DNA from 3 places in the Streptomyces sp. NPDC059897 genome. Region 1 is predicted to be linked to each of the others. Evidence: riboswitches for the same ligand, from Rfam matches in the RefSeq annotation. Region 1 holds a riboswitch; each other region holds the start of a gene.
The links. Region 1 has a riboswitch for thiamine pyrophosphate ahead of ACFV9W_RS16975 (thiamine ABC transporter substrate binding subunit). Riboswitches for the same ligand answer to the same signal wherever they lie in the genome.

Region 1 (5,184 bases):
AGGAACCGCGCCACGAACTCGTCCGCCGGATGCTGCCACACCTCAAGAGGCGTACCGGTCTGGGCGATCCGCCCGTCCCGCATCACCACGACCCGGTCGGCGAGCGCGAAGGCCTCGCCCTGGTCGTGCGTGACGGCGAGCACGGTCGTCCCCAACTCGCCGAAGAGTTCCCGCAGTTCGACGACGAGCCGCTCACGGAGCGAACGGTCGAGCTGCCCCAGCGGTTCGTCCAGCATCAGCAGGCGCGGTCGCGGCGCGAGCGCCCGCGCGAGCGCGACCCGCTGCTGCTCCCCGCCGGACAGCGCGCCGACCGCCCGCCGCTCGGCGCCGGGCAGCCCGACGAGCCCCAGCAACTCCCGTACGCGGTCCGCCTGTTCGGCCTTGCCTGCCCCGTGCATCCGCAGCCCGAAGGCGACGTTCTGCCCCACGTCGCGCTGCGGGAACAGCTGGTGGTCCTGGAACATCAGGCCGACGCCCCGCTTGTGCGCGGGCACCCCGGCCTGGTCGGCGCCGCCGAGCAACACCCGCCCGCCGTCCAGGGGTTGCAGCCCGGCGACGGCCCTCAGCAGGGTCGACTTGCCGCTGCCGCTCGGCCCGAGCACGCACACGATCTCGTGCTCGGCGACCTCCAGGTCCACGTCGTCGAGCACGGCGCGCCCACCGAACCGTACGGTCGCGTCGTCCAGTTCCAGCAGCGACATCAGATCAGAACTCCCCGGTCGTGGCCTTGGCGGGCCGAATCCGTTCAAGGACGAGCAACGAGGCCGCGCAGACGACCATCAGCACGGTTGAAAGCGCCATCGCCTGCCCGTAGTTGAGGTCACCGGCGCGCCCGAGCAGCCGCGCCACGGCGACCGGCAGCGTCGGGTTGTCGGGCCGCGCGATGAACACGGTCGCCCCGAACTCGCCGAGCGACACGGCGAACGCGAACCCGGCCGCGACAAGCAGCGCCCGCCGCACCATCGGCAGGTCGACCTCCCGCCACGCCCGCAGCGGCGAGGCCCCGAGCACGGCGGCGGCCTCCCGCAGCCGCCCATCGACGGCCCGCAGCACCGGCAGCATCGTCCGCACCACGAACGGCACCCCGACGAGCGCCTGCGCGAGCGGCACCAGGATCCACGTCGACCGCAGATCGAGCGGCGGCTCGTCGAGCGTGATCAGGAACCCGAACCCGACGGTCACCGCGGACACCCCGAGCGGCAGCATCAGCAACGCGTCGAACCCGCGCACGAGCCGCCCGGCACGCCGGGTCAAGGCTGCGGCGGCGAGACCACCGATCACCACGGCGATGGCGGTGGCGGCGAGCGCGTACTCCAGCGAGTTCCAGATCGCCTCGATCGGCGGTACGAGGAAGGTCCCGCCGTCGGCGTCCGTGAGCGCCCGGTAGTACCCGAAGCCGTACCCGCCCGGAGCATCGAGCGACCGCTCGACGAGCACCCCGAGCGGCAGCACGACCAGCAGCGCGACGCACGCCAGCACACCACCCAGGAGCGCCCACTGCCCGGCCCCACGCGGCCTGCGCGCCGTGTGCGCGGCGTCGACGAGCCGCAGCGCGCTCTCCCGCCGTCGCACGCTCCAGGCGTGCACGCCGAGGATCAGCCCGACGGCGAGGAACTGCACGATGGTCAGCACGGCGGCGGTGGACAGATCGAAGATCTGCGCGGTCTGCCGATAGATCTCGACCTCGAGCGTCGAGAACCCCGGCCCGCCGAGAATCTGCACGACACCGAAGGACGTGAACGTAAACAGGAACACCATGAGCGCGGCGGCGGCGACAGCGGGCCCGAGCGCCGGCAGCGTCACCTTCCGCCACGCCGCGAACCGCGAGGCGCCGAGCATCCGCGCGGCCTCCTCCTGCCCGGGATCGAGCTGCGCCCACAGCCCGCCCACGGTCCGCACCACGACCGCGTAATTGAAGAAGACGTGCGCGAGCAGAATCGCCCACACCGTAGTGTCGAGCCGCACGCCCCACAGCTCGTCGAGCAGCCCGCCGTTCCCGACGAGCGCGAGGAACGCGGTACCGACGACGACGGTCGGCAGCACGAACGGCACGGTGACGACGGCCCGCAGCACCTGCTTGCCGGGGAACTCGAACCGCGCGAAGACATACGCCCCCGGCAGCGCGATCAGCAACGTCAGCGCGGTCGACGCGAGCGCCTGCCACACCGTGAACCACAGGACGTGCCGAATGTCGGACTGCCCGAGCACGTCGAACAGCCGCCCGAGCTCCCAGCCACCGTCGACGTGCAGCCCGCGCTCGACGATCGCGACGACCGGATAGGCGAAGAACAGCCCGAAGAACACGACGGGCAGGACCATGAGCCCGAGCCGCGCCGCGTTGCCTCGCTGTCTGGGGACTACTTCAGTACGAGCGAGGTCCACGACTTCACCCAGTCGTCCCGGTTGTCCGCGATCTTGCGCGGGCTCATGGTCTCGGGGTCGTCGATCTTCACCGCGTACTTGGTGTAGTCGGCGGGCGCGGTGGCGTTCTCGGTCACCGGGTCGACGAACATGTTGAGCGGCATGTCCTCCTGGAACTTCTTGGAGACCAGGAAGTCGAGCAGCACCTTGCCGCCCTTCTCGTTCTGCGCGCCGTTCAGCAGCCCCGCGAACTCGACCTGCTGGAAACACGTCCCCTTGGCGACGCCGACCGGCGAGGTCTTCGGCTGCGGATCGGCGTACACGGCCTCGGCGGGCGGCGAGGACGCGTAGGACACGACGAGCGGCCGGTCACCACCGGCCTTCTTGCCACCAGCGGACCCCGAGAACTCCTCGTTGTACGCCTGATCCCAGCCGTCCACGACCTTGAGCCCGTTGGCCTTCAGCTTCTTCCAGTACGGCTGCCAGCCGTCGTCGCCGTACTTCGCGGCGGTCCCGAGCAGGAAGCCGAGCCCTGGCGACGAGGTGGCCGCGTTCTCGGTGACGAGCAGGTTCTTGTAGGCCGGCTTGGCGAGATCGGCGAAGGACGAGGGCGGCGCGAGATCGTGCTTCTTGAAATACGCCTTGTCGTAATTGACACAGAGCGACCCGGTATCGACGGGGGTGACCCGCTCCTTCCCCTTGTCAAGCCGATACTCGCCCCGCACTTCATCGAGCCCCTTGGCCTGGTACGAGGCGAAGATCCCATTGTCGAGCGCTCGCGAGAGCAGGGTGTTGTCGACGCCGAAGAAGACGTCGCCCTGCGGGTTGTCCTTGGAGAGGATCGCCTTGTTGACGGCCTCGCCGGCGTCCCCGTCCTTGAGGACCTTGACCTTGTACCCGGAACTCTTCTCGAAGTCCTTGAGCACGCCCTTCGAAACGGCCCACGAATCATGGCTCACCAGGGTCACGGTCTTGGCATCCCCACCCGCGGCACCAGAGCCACTACCAGACGACCCACACGCGGAGAGGGCGACGAGCCCAAGCCCCACAGCCACGGAGACGTAGACGGTGGCGGCCGACGTGCGGGTCGGCCTGGCGGCCGACTGCTTCTTGCTCACTACTTCATTCCTCCTGGAGCTGACCAGGAGAAGACGCGGCCCTGCCCGGAACCCTTCCGTCGACGACGGCGGGGCTCCGGGCAGGGCGCAACAGCTTGAGTGGTGTCCGAACTTCCTACCCGGAATGACCCGGGCAAGGTCCAGAGGGTCTGCGGCCTGTCGACGCGATGCCGGCCGTGAAGCCTGCTGTCGGTTGCCGCACTCTCAGCGCTGTGGCGCTCCCCTGTCGGAATTACAGATGTAGTTGTCGTACTTACTGTGGCCAGGCTACCGCTCGGTGGCCGCCAGCTGTCCACAGGCTCCGTCGATCTCCTGGCCACGGGTGTCCCGGATGGTCACCGGAACGCCGTGCGCGGCGATGGCGTCGACGAAGGCCTTCTCGTCCTCGGGCCGCGAGGCGGTCCACTTCGAGCCCGGGGTCGGATTCAACGGAATCAGGTTCACATGCACCGGCTTCCCCTTGAGCATCCGCCCAAGCCGATCACCACGCCAGGCCTGGTCATTGATGTCCCGGATGAGGGCGTACTCGATGGAGAGCCGGCGCCCGGACTTCGCGGCGTACTCGAACCCGGAGTCGAGCACCTCCCGCACGTTCCACCGCGTATTGACGGGGACGAGGGTGTCACGCAGCTCGTCGTCCGGGGCGTGCAACGAGATCGCGAGCCGGCACTTCAGCCCCTCGTCGGTGAACCGGTTGATGGCGGGCACGAGCCCCACCGTCGACACGGTGATGCCGCGCTGGCTGAGCCCGAGCCCGTCCGGCTCCGGGTCGGTCAGCGCGCGGATGGCCTGGATGACGCGCTTGTAGTTGGCGAGCGGCTCGCCCATGCCCATGAAAACGATGTTGCTGAGCCGGGCGGGCCCCCCGGGAATCTCCCCGTCCCGGAGAGCCCTCATCCCATCAACAATCTGATGGACGATCTCCCCGGTCGACAGATTCCGGTCGAGCCCGGCCTGCCCCGTGGCACAGAACGGACAGTTCATCCCGCATCCGGCCTGCGACGAGATGCACATCGTCACGCGATCCGGATACCGCATCAGCACGGACTCGACGAGCGTCCCGTCGAACAGCTTCCACAGCGTCTTGCGCGTCGTGTCGTTGTCGGTCGACAGATGCCGCACGACGGTCATCAGCTCCGGCAGCAACGCCTCCCGCAGCTTCTCGCGCGACCCCGCGGGGATGTCGGTCCACTCCGCGGGGTCGTGCGCGAACCGCGCGAAGTAGTGCTGCGAGAGCTGCTTGGCGCGAAACGGCTTCTCACCGATCGCGGCAACAGCTTCCTTCCGCTCAGCAGGCGAAAGATCAGCAAGGTGCCGCGGCGGCTTCTTGGCTCCGCGGGGGGCGACGAACGTGAGTTCTCCGGGCTTAGGCATAGCGTTACCAGTGTCGCAGACGAATGGGGGTGACCTGGGGTCGTCGCGTGGGACCCCTGTCACTGGCGGTCGCCGTTGGCCGCTGCTTAGCGGCCTTGGGCGGTCCGTGGTGCGTCAGCCCTGTGTGGGTGTGGTGTCGCCGTCCGCTTGCCCCGTGCCCTCGGCCGCGCCTGTCTTCTCACGCATCTTGCGGATCAGCTCCGCCTTCTGGTCGGCCGCGCGGCGGCGGTCCAGGTTGCGGTGCGGGCCGTTGTTCTGCCGTTCGGCGCGGGACTGCTTCTTGCGCTGGCCGCCGCCCTGGCCCACTGGGTTGTTGATGTTCTTACTGTCG
Region 2 (5,184 bases), on a different contig from region 1:
CGGCCGGGGCCGTACTGCAGCAGACCTGTGACCACCTGTACGGCACATCAAGCCCCGCTCTTGGACGAGAGGCCGCGGGGTCCGGGGCAGAGCCCCGTGTCCGTCACACGGCGCGGGCCGCCGAGAACGCCGGGCGCTCCGGATCAAGCACCGCCCGCCCCTCCGAAGGAGAAGACGCCTCCGCGAAGTGCCGCTTCGGAATCCGCCCGGCCCGATACGCGAAGCGGCCCGCCTCCACCGCGTGCCGCATGCCCTCGGCCATGAGGACCGGCTCCTGCGCGCGGGTCACCGCCGAGGCGAGCATCACACCCGCGCAGCCGAGTTCCATGGCGAGCGTCACATCGGAGGCCGTGCCCGCGCCCGCGTCCAGGATCACCGGTACGCGCGCGTGCTCGGTGATCAGCTGGAAGTTGTGCGGATTGCGGATGCCGAGCCCGGAGCCGATGGGGGAGCCGAGCGGCATGATCGCCGCGCAGCCGACGTCCTCCAGTTTGCGGGCCAGGACCGGGTCGTCGTTCGTGTACGGCAGCACCGTGAAGCCGTCGTCCACCAGCGTCTCCGCCGCGTCGAGCAGCTCGATCGGATCGGGCAGCAGGGTCCGCTCGTCGGCGATGACCTCCAGCTTCACGAGGTCGGTGCCGAGCGCCTCGCGCGCGAGGCGGGCCGTCAGGACGGCCTCGCGCGCGGTGAAGCAGCCGGCCGTGTTCGGCAGCACCCGGATGTTCAGCTTCTCCAGGACGGAGAGCACCGATCCGTGCACGTTCGCGTTCACGCGGCGCATCGCCACGGTGGTGAGTTCGGTCCCGGAGGCCACCAGGGAGCGCTCCAGGACGTCGAGGCTGGGGGCCCCGCCCGTACCCATGATCAGGCGTGAGGAGTACGGGTCGCCCCCGAGGACGAAAGTGTCGTCGGCCATGGACGGTTCAGCCTCCTTGGACGGCCGTGAGCACCTCGACGCGGTCTCCTTCGGAGAGCGCCGTGGCGGGCCATTGGGTGCGGGGGACGACGGTTTCGTTGAGCGCGGCGGCGACGCCCTGGGGCGCCGTGGTGAGCGTGCTGACCAGGAGGTCGAGCGTGGCGCCCGCGGTCACCGTGCGCGGCTCGCCGTTGACGTGGACGTTCATGCGGGCTGCTCCAGGAGGGCGGTGCCGAAGCGTTTCGGCGTGAACGGGCGGGCCTCTTCCGGCAGTTCACCGGTGGTCAGGGCGTGCGCCATGGCGTCGCCGGTGACGGGCGTCAGGAGCACGCCGTTGCGGTAGTGCCCGGTCGCCAGGAGGAGGCCCGGCAGGGCGGTCGGCCCCAGGAGCGGAGCGTTGTCGGGGGAGCCGGGGCGCAGGCCCGCGCGGGTCTCGGTGAGCGGGAGTTCGGTGATGCCGGGGACGAGCTCGTGGGCGTCCCGCAGGAGTTCGTAGACGCCGCCCGCGGTGACCGTGGTGTCCCAGCCGAGCTCCTCGCTGGTCGCGCCCACCACGAGCTCGCCGTTGACGCGCGGCACCAGGTAGATGCTGCCGCCGCGCACGACCGCGCGGACGGTGCGGCTGAGGAAGGGCGCGTACCGCTTGGGCACCGTCAGGCGCAGCACCTGGCCCTTCACGGGGCGCACCGGCGGGAGCACCGCGTCGGGCACGCCCGCGAGCTGCCCGGCGCGGCTGCCCGCCGCCAGGACCACCTGGTCCGCGGCGAGTTCGGTGCCGTCGGCGAGGACAGCGCCGCTCGCCCGGTCGCGGACGACACGGAGCCGCTCGGCCCATGACCGGTGGAAGGTCACGCCGGAGCGCTCGCAGGCCGTCACGAGGGCGCCCGCGAGCCTTCTCGGGTCGATCTGGTGGTCCCCGTCGACCCGCAGTCCGCCGCGCACGCCCGGCGCGAGCATCGGTTCGAGGCGGCGGCAGTCGCGGCCCGAGAGCCACTCCGATTCGAGCCCCGACTTCGTCTGCAGCGCGTGCAGTTCGCGAAGGTGGGCGCGGTCGTCGGAGTCGAGCGCGACCGCGAGCGTGCCGCAGGCGCGGTAGCCGAGGTCCTGCCCGGTGGCCTCGGACAGCTCGGCCGCGAAGCCCGGGTAGCGGCGCGCGGACTCCAGGTTCAGGCCGAGCAACGTCTGCTCGCCGTGGTGCAGTTCGGTGACGGCGGCCAGCATCCCGGCCGCCACCTGGGCGGCCCCGCCGCCGGGTTCGGGGTCCGCGACCGCGACGGACAGGCCGCGCTGCGCGGCCCGCCAGGAGGTGACCAGACCGATGATGCCGCCACCGACGACGAGGACGTCGCTGGTGTGCGAACGGTCGCAGGAGTGCGAATGAACGGATGGCGTCGACGACATGGGCGTCAAGCCCCTCCCTTCGCCGGTATGACCCGGATCAGGTTCGGACGGTCGAAGGCCGCTCCAGCCTCCCTCTCAGCCCGCTGCGTACGGGCTCCCGCGAGTGCTCTACGTTGGCCACCCTAGCCGTTCACCGCGACCCCCAGTAAGGGAGCCTCGAACCTGTGTCCCGATCTCTCGACGGCCTCGTGATGTCCCCCGTCGCCGACCAGGCGCCCGGTCAGGTGGGCACCCGCACCCGCTTCACGTACCGGGAGCGGGACGGCCGGGTCTCGGCCGACTACGCGGGCGGCGATGTCGTCGAGGGGCACCTCGTGGGGACCCGCTCCGGCGACCGGCTCGACTTCCGTTACGTCCAGCTGAAGACCGACGGGACCACTTCCTGCGGGCACTGCGTCTCGACCGTGTCCGAGCTCCCGGACGGCCGGGTGCGCCTCGACGAGACCTGGGAGTGGGAGTCGCAGGACGGCAGCGGTACCAGCGTGGTCGAGGAACTTCCCGGCCGGGCGTGAACTCCGGAGTGCCGTCCCGACCTTGATCGCTAAACCGCCTGGACATGTGCAGGACGTCACGGCGCGGGAGTGGCCCGCACCGCTGACCGACGCAAGATCAGGTGCCTAAGGTTGATCCCGTGAGTGAGCAGCGGAGCGGGAGCGGAGCGCCTTCGGGGCAGCGGAACGTCGTCATCGTGGGCGCGGGCATGGCCGGTGTGCAGACCGCCGTGGCGCTGCGCGAACAGGGCTTCACCGGCGCCGTCACCCTGCTCGGCGCCGAGCCCCACCAGCCGTACGACCGGCCGCCGCTGTCCAAGGCGGTGCTGCTCGGCAAGGCCGAGGGCTCGGCCTTCGACGTGGACTTCGAGGCGCTCGGCGTCTCCCTGGAGCTCGGCCGCGAGGTGACCGGCCTGCGGCCCGGCGACCACGAGCTGGACACGGCCGAGGGCCCGGTCCCGTACGACGTGCTGGTCGTCGCGACCGGCGCCGAACCCGTCCAGCTGCCCGGCTCGGGGTCCGCCCCCGGAGTGCACCTGCTGCGCACGCTCGACGACGCCGAGCGGCTGCGGCCCGTCCTCGCCGAGCAGCACGACGTGGTGGTCGTGGGCGCCGGCTGGATCGGCGCCGAGTTCGCCACCGCCGCCCGTGAGGCAGGCTGCCGGGTCACGGTCGTGGAGGCCGCCGAGCGGCCGCTGGCCGGGGCGCTGCCCGCCGAGATCGCCGCCCCCATGGCGGCCTGGTACGCCGACGCCGGAGCCCAGCTGCGCACCCACGCGCGCGTGGAGCGCATCGAGCCGGGCGTCGTGGTCCTGGACGACGGCACGCGGCTGCCCGCGGGAGCCGTCGTCGTCGGCATCGGCGCCCGCCCGGCCACCCGCTGGCTGGCCGGCTCCGGGATCGAGCTCGGCGCCCACCGGGAGGTCCTCGCGGACGACGGGCTGCGCACCTCCGTGCCCGACGTGTACGCGGTGGGCGACTGCTCCTCGTTCCCCTCGGGTCGCTACGGGGAGCGCCTGATGGTCCACCACTGGGACAACGCGCTGCAGGGGCCGCGCACGGTGGCGGCCAACATCGTCGGCCTGACCCCGGCGGTGTACGACCCGGTGCCCTATTTCTGGTCCGAGCAGTTCGGCCGGTTCGTGCAGTACGCGGGGCACCACGAGGGCGCGGACGCGACGGTGTGGCGCGGCGACCCCGCCGGTGCCGCCTGGTCGGTGTGCTGGCTGCGCGACGGGGCCCTGGTGGCGGTGCTCGCCGTCGGCAAGCCGCGCGACCTGGCCCAGGGGCGCAAGCTCATACAGTCGGGGACCCCGCTCGACCCGGAGCTGCTCGCGGACCCGGCCCGTCCGCTGAAGTCCGCGGTGGCGTGAGTCCGTCACCCCGCGGGCCGTCCAAAGCGTGACAGAAGGGGTGAATCGGGAGGGATCGTGGTCCATCCGCACCGGCTCGGCTTCCGAGTGTCAGTCCGGGATGGCACGCTTGTCCTGTGACCGAGATTGACGCAAAGATCGATGCTCTCGTCCCCGCCTGGCTCACCCTCCCCGACATCGCGGAAATGCTCGATGTCGAGGTGACGCGTGTGCGGCAGCTGGTCAAGGAAGGCCAGCTGATCGCCGTGCGCCGCGGTGAGAACAGGGCACTGCACGTGCCCGCCGCCTTCATCGACGGCGACAAGATCGTCAAGGGGCTCGTCGGCCTCCTGACGGTCCTGAGGGACGACGGCTTCAGCGACGAAGAGATGCTGGAATGGCTCTTCACCCCCGACCCGAGCCTGCCGGGCACGCCCGCGCAGGCCTTGAGCGAGAATCGCGGCACGGAGGTGAAGCGCCGCGCCCAGGCGCTCGCCGTCTGACCTGACAACCGTCCGGCGTGCGCACCGCGACCCTCGTGGTGCGCACGCCACCGACACCGCACGACCCACGGGGGGACTTTCATGGCGGACTCCAAGCGCGCCCTGCTCGCTGACGCGCGGCTCTATCTGTGCACCGACGCGCGCAGGCGCCAGGGCGATCTGCCGGAGTTCCTCGACGCCGTGCTGGCCGCCGGGGTCGACATCGTGCAGCTGCGCGACAAGGGCATGGAGGCCGGCGAGGAGCTGGAGCACCTCCAGGTGTTCGCCGAGGCGGCCCGCCGCCACGGCAAGCTCTTCGCGGTGAACGACCGCGCGGACGTCGCCCACGCGACCCGCTCGGACGTGCTGCACCTCGGCCAGGGCGACCTGCCGGTCCCCGCGGCCCGCGCCGTCCTCGGCGAGGACGTGCTCATCGGCCGCTCCACGCACGCCGAGGACGAGGCCGCCGCGGCCGCCGTCCAGGAGGGCGTGGACTACTTCTGCACGGGCCCGTGCTGGCCGACCCCGACCAAGCCCGGGCG
Region 3 (5,184 bases), on a different contig from region 1:
AGGCGATGCGCGAGTCGGTACAAGCAGTTCAAGCAGAGGTCATGATGAGCTTCCTCGTTTCCGAGGAGCTCTCGTTCCGCATTCCGGTGGAGCTCAGGTACGAGTCCACCGATCCGTATGCCGTGCGGCTGACCTTCCATCTTCCCGGAGACGCGCCTGTGACCTGGGCGTTCGGCCGGGAGCTCCTCGTCGACGGGGTCAACGGGGCCAGTGGTGAAGGAGACGTACAGGTCACACCGGTGGAGCGGGTGGGCGGCGCCGTCGGCGAGATGCCGGGCGAGGTGCACATCAGGCTCCAGGTCGGCGCGGACCAGGCCCTGTTCCGGGCCGGGGTCGCACCGCTCGTCGCGTTCCTCGACCGGACGGACAAGCTCGTCCCGCTCGGCCAGGAGGAAACGGGTGCGGACTTCGAGTCCGACCTCGACGAGGCCCTCGACCGGATCCTCGCCGAGGAGCAGAGCGCGGGCTGACTCCCCATCGGCTCGCACGACGGCAGACGGCGACACCAGATGGTTTGTACGACACCGGACCAGACGTAACGCTTCAGCAGCGCGGTGCACCCGAGCAGCTCCGCGCCTTTCAGCGTTTGCGCCGCCGGCCTCCGCCACCGCGTCCAGGAGCGGGAGCGGCCTTCGCGGGCCCCTGCTTCTCCGGGCGGTCGGCGGAGACCACGAGCGCGGCCAGTGCGGTGGTCACCGGCACCGAGGCGACGAGGCCGATCGAGCCGACCAGCGTCCGAACGATCTCCTCGGCCACCAGCTCGCTGTTGGCCACGTCGGCGACGCTGCTCTGCGCGATCGAGAAGAGCAGCAGCAGCGGCAGCGCGGCGCCCGCGTAGGCCAGGACGAGCGTGTTGACGACGGATGCGATGTGGTCGCGCCCGATGCGGATGGCCGCCCGGTACAGGGCGCGCCGGCCCAGCGTCGGGTTCGCCTCGTGCAGCTCCCACACGGCGGAGGTCTGGGTGACCGTCACATCGTCGAGCACGCCGAGCGAGCCGATGATGACCCCGGCGAGCAGCAGACCGCTCATGTCGATGTCCGGGTACAGGCCGTGGATCAGCCCCGTGTTGTCGTCGGTGTTGCCCGTCAGGGCCGCCCAGCCGATGAACAGCGAGCCCAATAGGCCGATCAGCAGCAGCGAGACGAGGGTGCCGAGCACGGCGACGGAGGTTCTGGCTGTCAGGCCGTGACACATGTAGAGCGCGATGAGCATGATCGCGCTGGCCCCGATCACCGCGACGACGAGAGGGTTCGACCCCTGCAGAATCGCGGGCAGGATGAAGAACGTCAGGACCAGGAAGCTGATCGCGAGCGCGATCAGTGCCATGACGCCGCGCATCCGGCCCACCACGACCACGGCGAGGGCGAAGATCCCGGCCAGCAGGGCCATCGGAAGCTTGCGGTTCACATCGGTGACCGAGTACTGCAGTTCCTTCGGCGCGTCCGGCGCGTAGGCGGCGATCACCTTCTGGCCCTCGTGCAACTGCCGCGGTGAGTCCGGCTGGACGACCTCGGTGAACGTACGGCCCTTGTCCTTGCCGCTGTCGATCCGGATCGTCGCGTTCTCACAGGTGCCACTGGTCTTCTGCTCGCCGGTGGTGCCCTGCTGCGCCGTGGGGTCCCCGGTGGGGCTCTGCCCCTGCGCGTGCACGGACGAGCAGTCGACCTTCTCGACCTGGGTGACCGTGGCCTGCTGCGTCTGCCGGTCGAAGCCGACCCCGCTGCGCTCGTGCGGCGGTGCGCCGCCCGGCCAGAGCACCGCGAGACCCACGACGACCGCGACCGCGAACGGGATCAGAACGGCCGCGATCACTTTGCGCAGGTGCCGCGAGACGGGCGCCGCCGGGCCATGGCTGTGGGAGTGCCCGTGCGGCGGGTGGGACGGCGGGGCTGGGGGCTGTTGGCTGGTGGTCACCGCCAGATCATCGCAAGAACGGAGGGGGCCCTCTGTTCAACGCGGCGTATGTCACGTTAGCGTGGAGGCGCTTTTGCCATCGCGGGAGCTCGGAGCACCGGGCTGAGAGGGCGCTGACCTTCGTCCCAGCGCGTTTCACGTGAAACAGCGTGGAACGGCGTGACCAGGGGACGAATACCGCTGCGTCGACCGCTGAACCTGTTACCGGGTAATGCCGGCGTAGGGAGTAGGTCTCATGACCACAACGGACGCACACACGCCTGCCTCCAGCTCGACCGAGGAGACCGGCCAGTCCATCGGCTGGCACAAGGGGTACATCAGGGGCTCGCGCCCCGACCTCCAGGTGCCGGTCCGTCAAGTGCACCTCACCAATGGGCAGTCGGTGACGCTGTACGACACCTCAGGTCCGTACACCGACCCGACCGTCGACACCGATGTCCGCCGCGGCCTCGCTCCGCTGCGGGAGAACTGGATCATCAGCCGCGGCGACACCGAGGAGTACGCGGGCCGCCCCGTCCGTCCCGAGGACGACGGCATCAAGCACACGTCGCCGCGCGGCGGCCTGCGCAACCTCGACGCGGTCTTCCCCGGCCGCCCGCGTCAGCCGCGCCGCGGCCGCGAGGGGCGGGCCGTGACCCAACTCGCGTACGCCCGCCGGGGGGAGATCACCCCCGAGATGGAGTACGTGGCCATCCGGGAGAACGTCGCGCCGGAGGTCGTGCGCGAGGAGATCGCGGCGGGCCGGGCCGTGCTGCCCGCCAACGTCAACCACCCGGAGATCGAGCCGATGATCATCGGCAAGCGATTCCTGGTGAAGGTCAACGCCAATATCGGCAACTCGGCCGTGACGAGCTCCATCGAGGAGGAGGTGGACAAGATGACCTGGGCGACCAAGTGGGGCGCCGACACGGTCATGGACCTCTCCACCGGCCGCAACATCCACACCACGCGCGAGTGGCTGCTGCGCAACTCCCCCGTGCCGATCGGCACCGTGCCGCTCTACCAGGCCCTCGAAAAGGTCGACGGCAAGGCCGAGGAACTGTCCTGGGAGATCTACCGGGACACCATCATCGAGCAGGCCGAGCAGGGCGTGGACTACATGACGGTCCACGCGGGCGTTCGCCTCCCGTTCGTCCCGCTGACCGCCGACCGCAAGACCGGCATCGTCTCGCGCGGCGGCTCGATCATGGCCGCCTGGTGCCTCGCGCACCACAAGGAGAGCTTCCTCTACGAGAACTTCGAGGAGCTCTGCGAGATCCTCGCGGCCTACGACGTCACGTACTCGCTCGGCGACGGCCTGCGCCCCGGATCGATCGCGGATGCCAACGACGAGGCGCAGTTCGCCGAGCTGAGGACACTCGGCGAGCTGAACTCCATCGCCAAGCGTCACAACGTGCAGACGATGATCGAGGGCCCGGGCCACGTCCCGATGCACAAGATCAAGGAGAACATCGACCTCCAGCAGGAGATCTGCGAGGAGGCGCCGTTCTACACGCTCGGCCCGCTGACCACCGACGTCGCCCCGGCGTACGACCACATCACGTCCGGGATCGGCGCCGCGATGATCGCCTGGTGGGGCACGGCGATGCTCTGCTACGTCACGCCCAAGGAGCACCTGGGCCTGCCCAACCGCGACGACGTGAAGACCGGGGTCATCACGTACAAGATCGCGGCGCATGCGGCGGACCTCGCCAAGGGGCACCCGGACGCCCAGGCATGGGACGACGCGCTCTCCGACGCCCGCTTCGAGTTCCGCTGGGAGGACCAGTTCAACCTGGCCCTCGACCCGGACACGGCACGCGAGTTCCATGACGAGACGCTGCCCGCGGAGCCCGCGAAGACGGCGCACTTCTGCTCGATGTGCGGGCCGAAGTTCTGCTCGATGAAGATCTCGCAGGACATCCGGCGCGAACACGGCACTGCTTTGTCGGAGGCCTCGGAGATCGAGGAGGGCATGGAGCAGAAGTCCAAGGAGTTTGCGCAGGCCGGCAATCGCGTGTATCTGCCGATCGCCGACTGACGGCATGCGTGCATGACGGTGGGGCCCCTCGTTCGCGAGGGGCCTCGTCGTCGAACGGCCCGGTGGCCGCCGGAGGGTCAGTCCGGCTGGTGGTCCGGGCCGCCGAAGTCCGGACTGGAGAAGTCCGGGCTCGAATAGCCGGCGCGCTGGCCCGTTGCCGTGCCGCCGCCGTCGGGGCTGCTGAACCCTGGCTTGTTGTAGCCGAGGTGCGGCATGCGCCCGCCGGAGCCGCCGCGGCCCCCCCGATGCGGGCCGCCGCCCGCCGAGGGATCCGCCAGGGCGTCCCGCAGGAACGGCAGGATGCCCCGGTCCAGGAGCGCGACACGCCAGGCTTCCCTGGCCTGCTTCATTTCCTCGCTGGCCTCGCCGTGCGTGCTCGCCTGGAGCGACGTCGAGCCATTGCGCAACGCCGCGAGCAGCAGGCAGACGGCCGCGACGAGAATGCTCGCCGCGGTGATCGCGCCGAAGACCCAGCCGAAGGTGCGCAGGGTCCTGGCGAAGGCCGGTACCGGGTTGAGCATGCTCAGGACGTAGCCGACGATCAGGAAGATCAGGGCTGCGGTCCCGGCAAGGACCGGGGCGAGCACGACGGCGACCGCGGCGACGCCCGGTCCCGTGCTCTCCCCGCTGGAGCTGCCTCCTTCGCGTAGCGGACGCAGGAGCCGCGGTGTGGAGCGCAGTTCCTCGCGGACCTTGACGTAGCGCTGGTACTCGTCGGCGGCCGCCGTGTTGATCAGCGCGGCGGCGCCGAGCGCCATCGTGCGCAGCTGTTCGGGGTTGAGCCGCTGGCCCACGGCGGCGAGTTCAGGCCGATTCGGTGCGGTACGCAGCGCGTCATCGAGGAGCCGCTCGAACTCGGGACGGTCCTCGTTCAGCAAATGCGGAGCGCTGTTCATGTGCATCCCCCGATGCTCCGTAGGGCTTGGTGGCCCGCATGGGTGCGAGCCGTCGGGCAGAAACGGAGGGGAGCCTGCTACGGATAAGCCGATGGTAGAGCTGTCACGGCACGCGGTGACAGGGGGTTTCCGGAAATTGGCCGTGCGGCCGGTCGGATCCTCCGCTTTCGCGTGTGCCCCGTGAAGTCTCAGACATCCATGGGGAGTTGCTGCACGAGCAGCTTTCCGGCCATGGTCACGCCGCCGTCCATGGCGATGGCCAGCCCATTCGCGTACACATGCGGGCCTTCGACGGGGGGCCTGCTGTCCTCGCTGTCCCCGTCCTCGCCACCGACCTCGCCGAGCAGATAC

Region 2: it holds a riboswitch for thiamine pyrophosphate, as region 1 does, so the genes downstream of both, thiO (glycine oxidase ThiO) here and ACFV9W_RS16975 (thiamine ABC transporter substrate binding subunit) in region 1, are expected to answer to the same signal.
Region 3: it holds a riboswitch for thiamine pyrophosphate, as region 1 does, so the genes downstream of both, thiC (phosphomethylpyrimidine synthase ThiC) here and ACFV9W_RS16975 (thiamine ABC transporter substrate binding subunit) in region 1, are expected to answer to the same signal.

Annotation. Positions count from the first base shown of each region.
Region 1 is NZ_JBHWKQ010000013.1:102,979-108,162, forward strand. It holds gene ACFV9W_RS16965 (ABC transporter ATP-binding protein) at 1-701, opposite strand, end outside; gene ACFV9W_RS16970 (ABC transporter permease) at 706-2,382, opposite strand; gene ACFV9W_RS16975 (thiamine ABC transporter substrate binding subunit) at 2,358-3,479, opposite strand; TPP riboswitch at 3,574-3,714, opposite strand; gene rlmN (23S rRNA (adenine(2503)-C(2))-methyltransferase RlmN) at 3,747-4,853, opposite strand; gene ACFV9W_RS16985 (DUF6243 family protein) at 4,968-5,184, opposite strand, start outside.
Region 2 is NZ_JBHWKQ010000060.1:34,529-39,712, reverse strand. It holds gene ACFV9W_RS36580 (thiazole synthase) at 104-916, opposite strand; gene thiS (sulfur carrier protein ThiS) at 924-1,124, opposite strand; gene thiO (glycine oxidase ThiO) at 1,121-2,317, opposite strand; TPP riboswitch at 2,315-2,428, opposite strand; gene ACFV9W_RS36565 (hypothetical protein) at 2,482-2,829, shown strand; gene ACFV9W_RS36560 (NAD(P)/FAD-dependent oxidoreductase) at 2,949-4,181, shown strand; gene ACFV9W_RS36555 (Rv2175c family DNA-binding protein) at 4,298-4,663, shown strand; gene thiE (thiamine phosphate synthase) at 4,745-5,184, shown strand, end outside.
Region 3 is NZ_JBHWKQ010000009.1:103,370-108,553, reverse strand. It holds gene ACFV9W_RS12915 (SsgA family sporulation/cell division regulator) at 6-470, shown strand; gene ACFV9W_RS12910 (YibE/F family protein) at 580-1,917, opposite strand; TPP riboswitch at 1,989-2,160, shown strand; gene thiC (phosphomethylpyrimidine synthase ThiC) at 2,153-3,937, shown strand; gene ACFV9W_RS12900 (hypothetical protein) at 4,015-4,839, opposite strand; gene ACFV9W_RS12895 (metallophosphoesterase) at 5,022-5,184, opposite strand, start outside.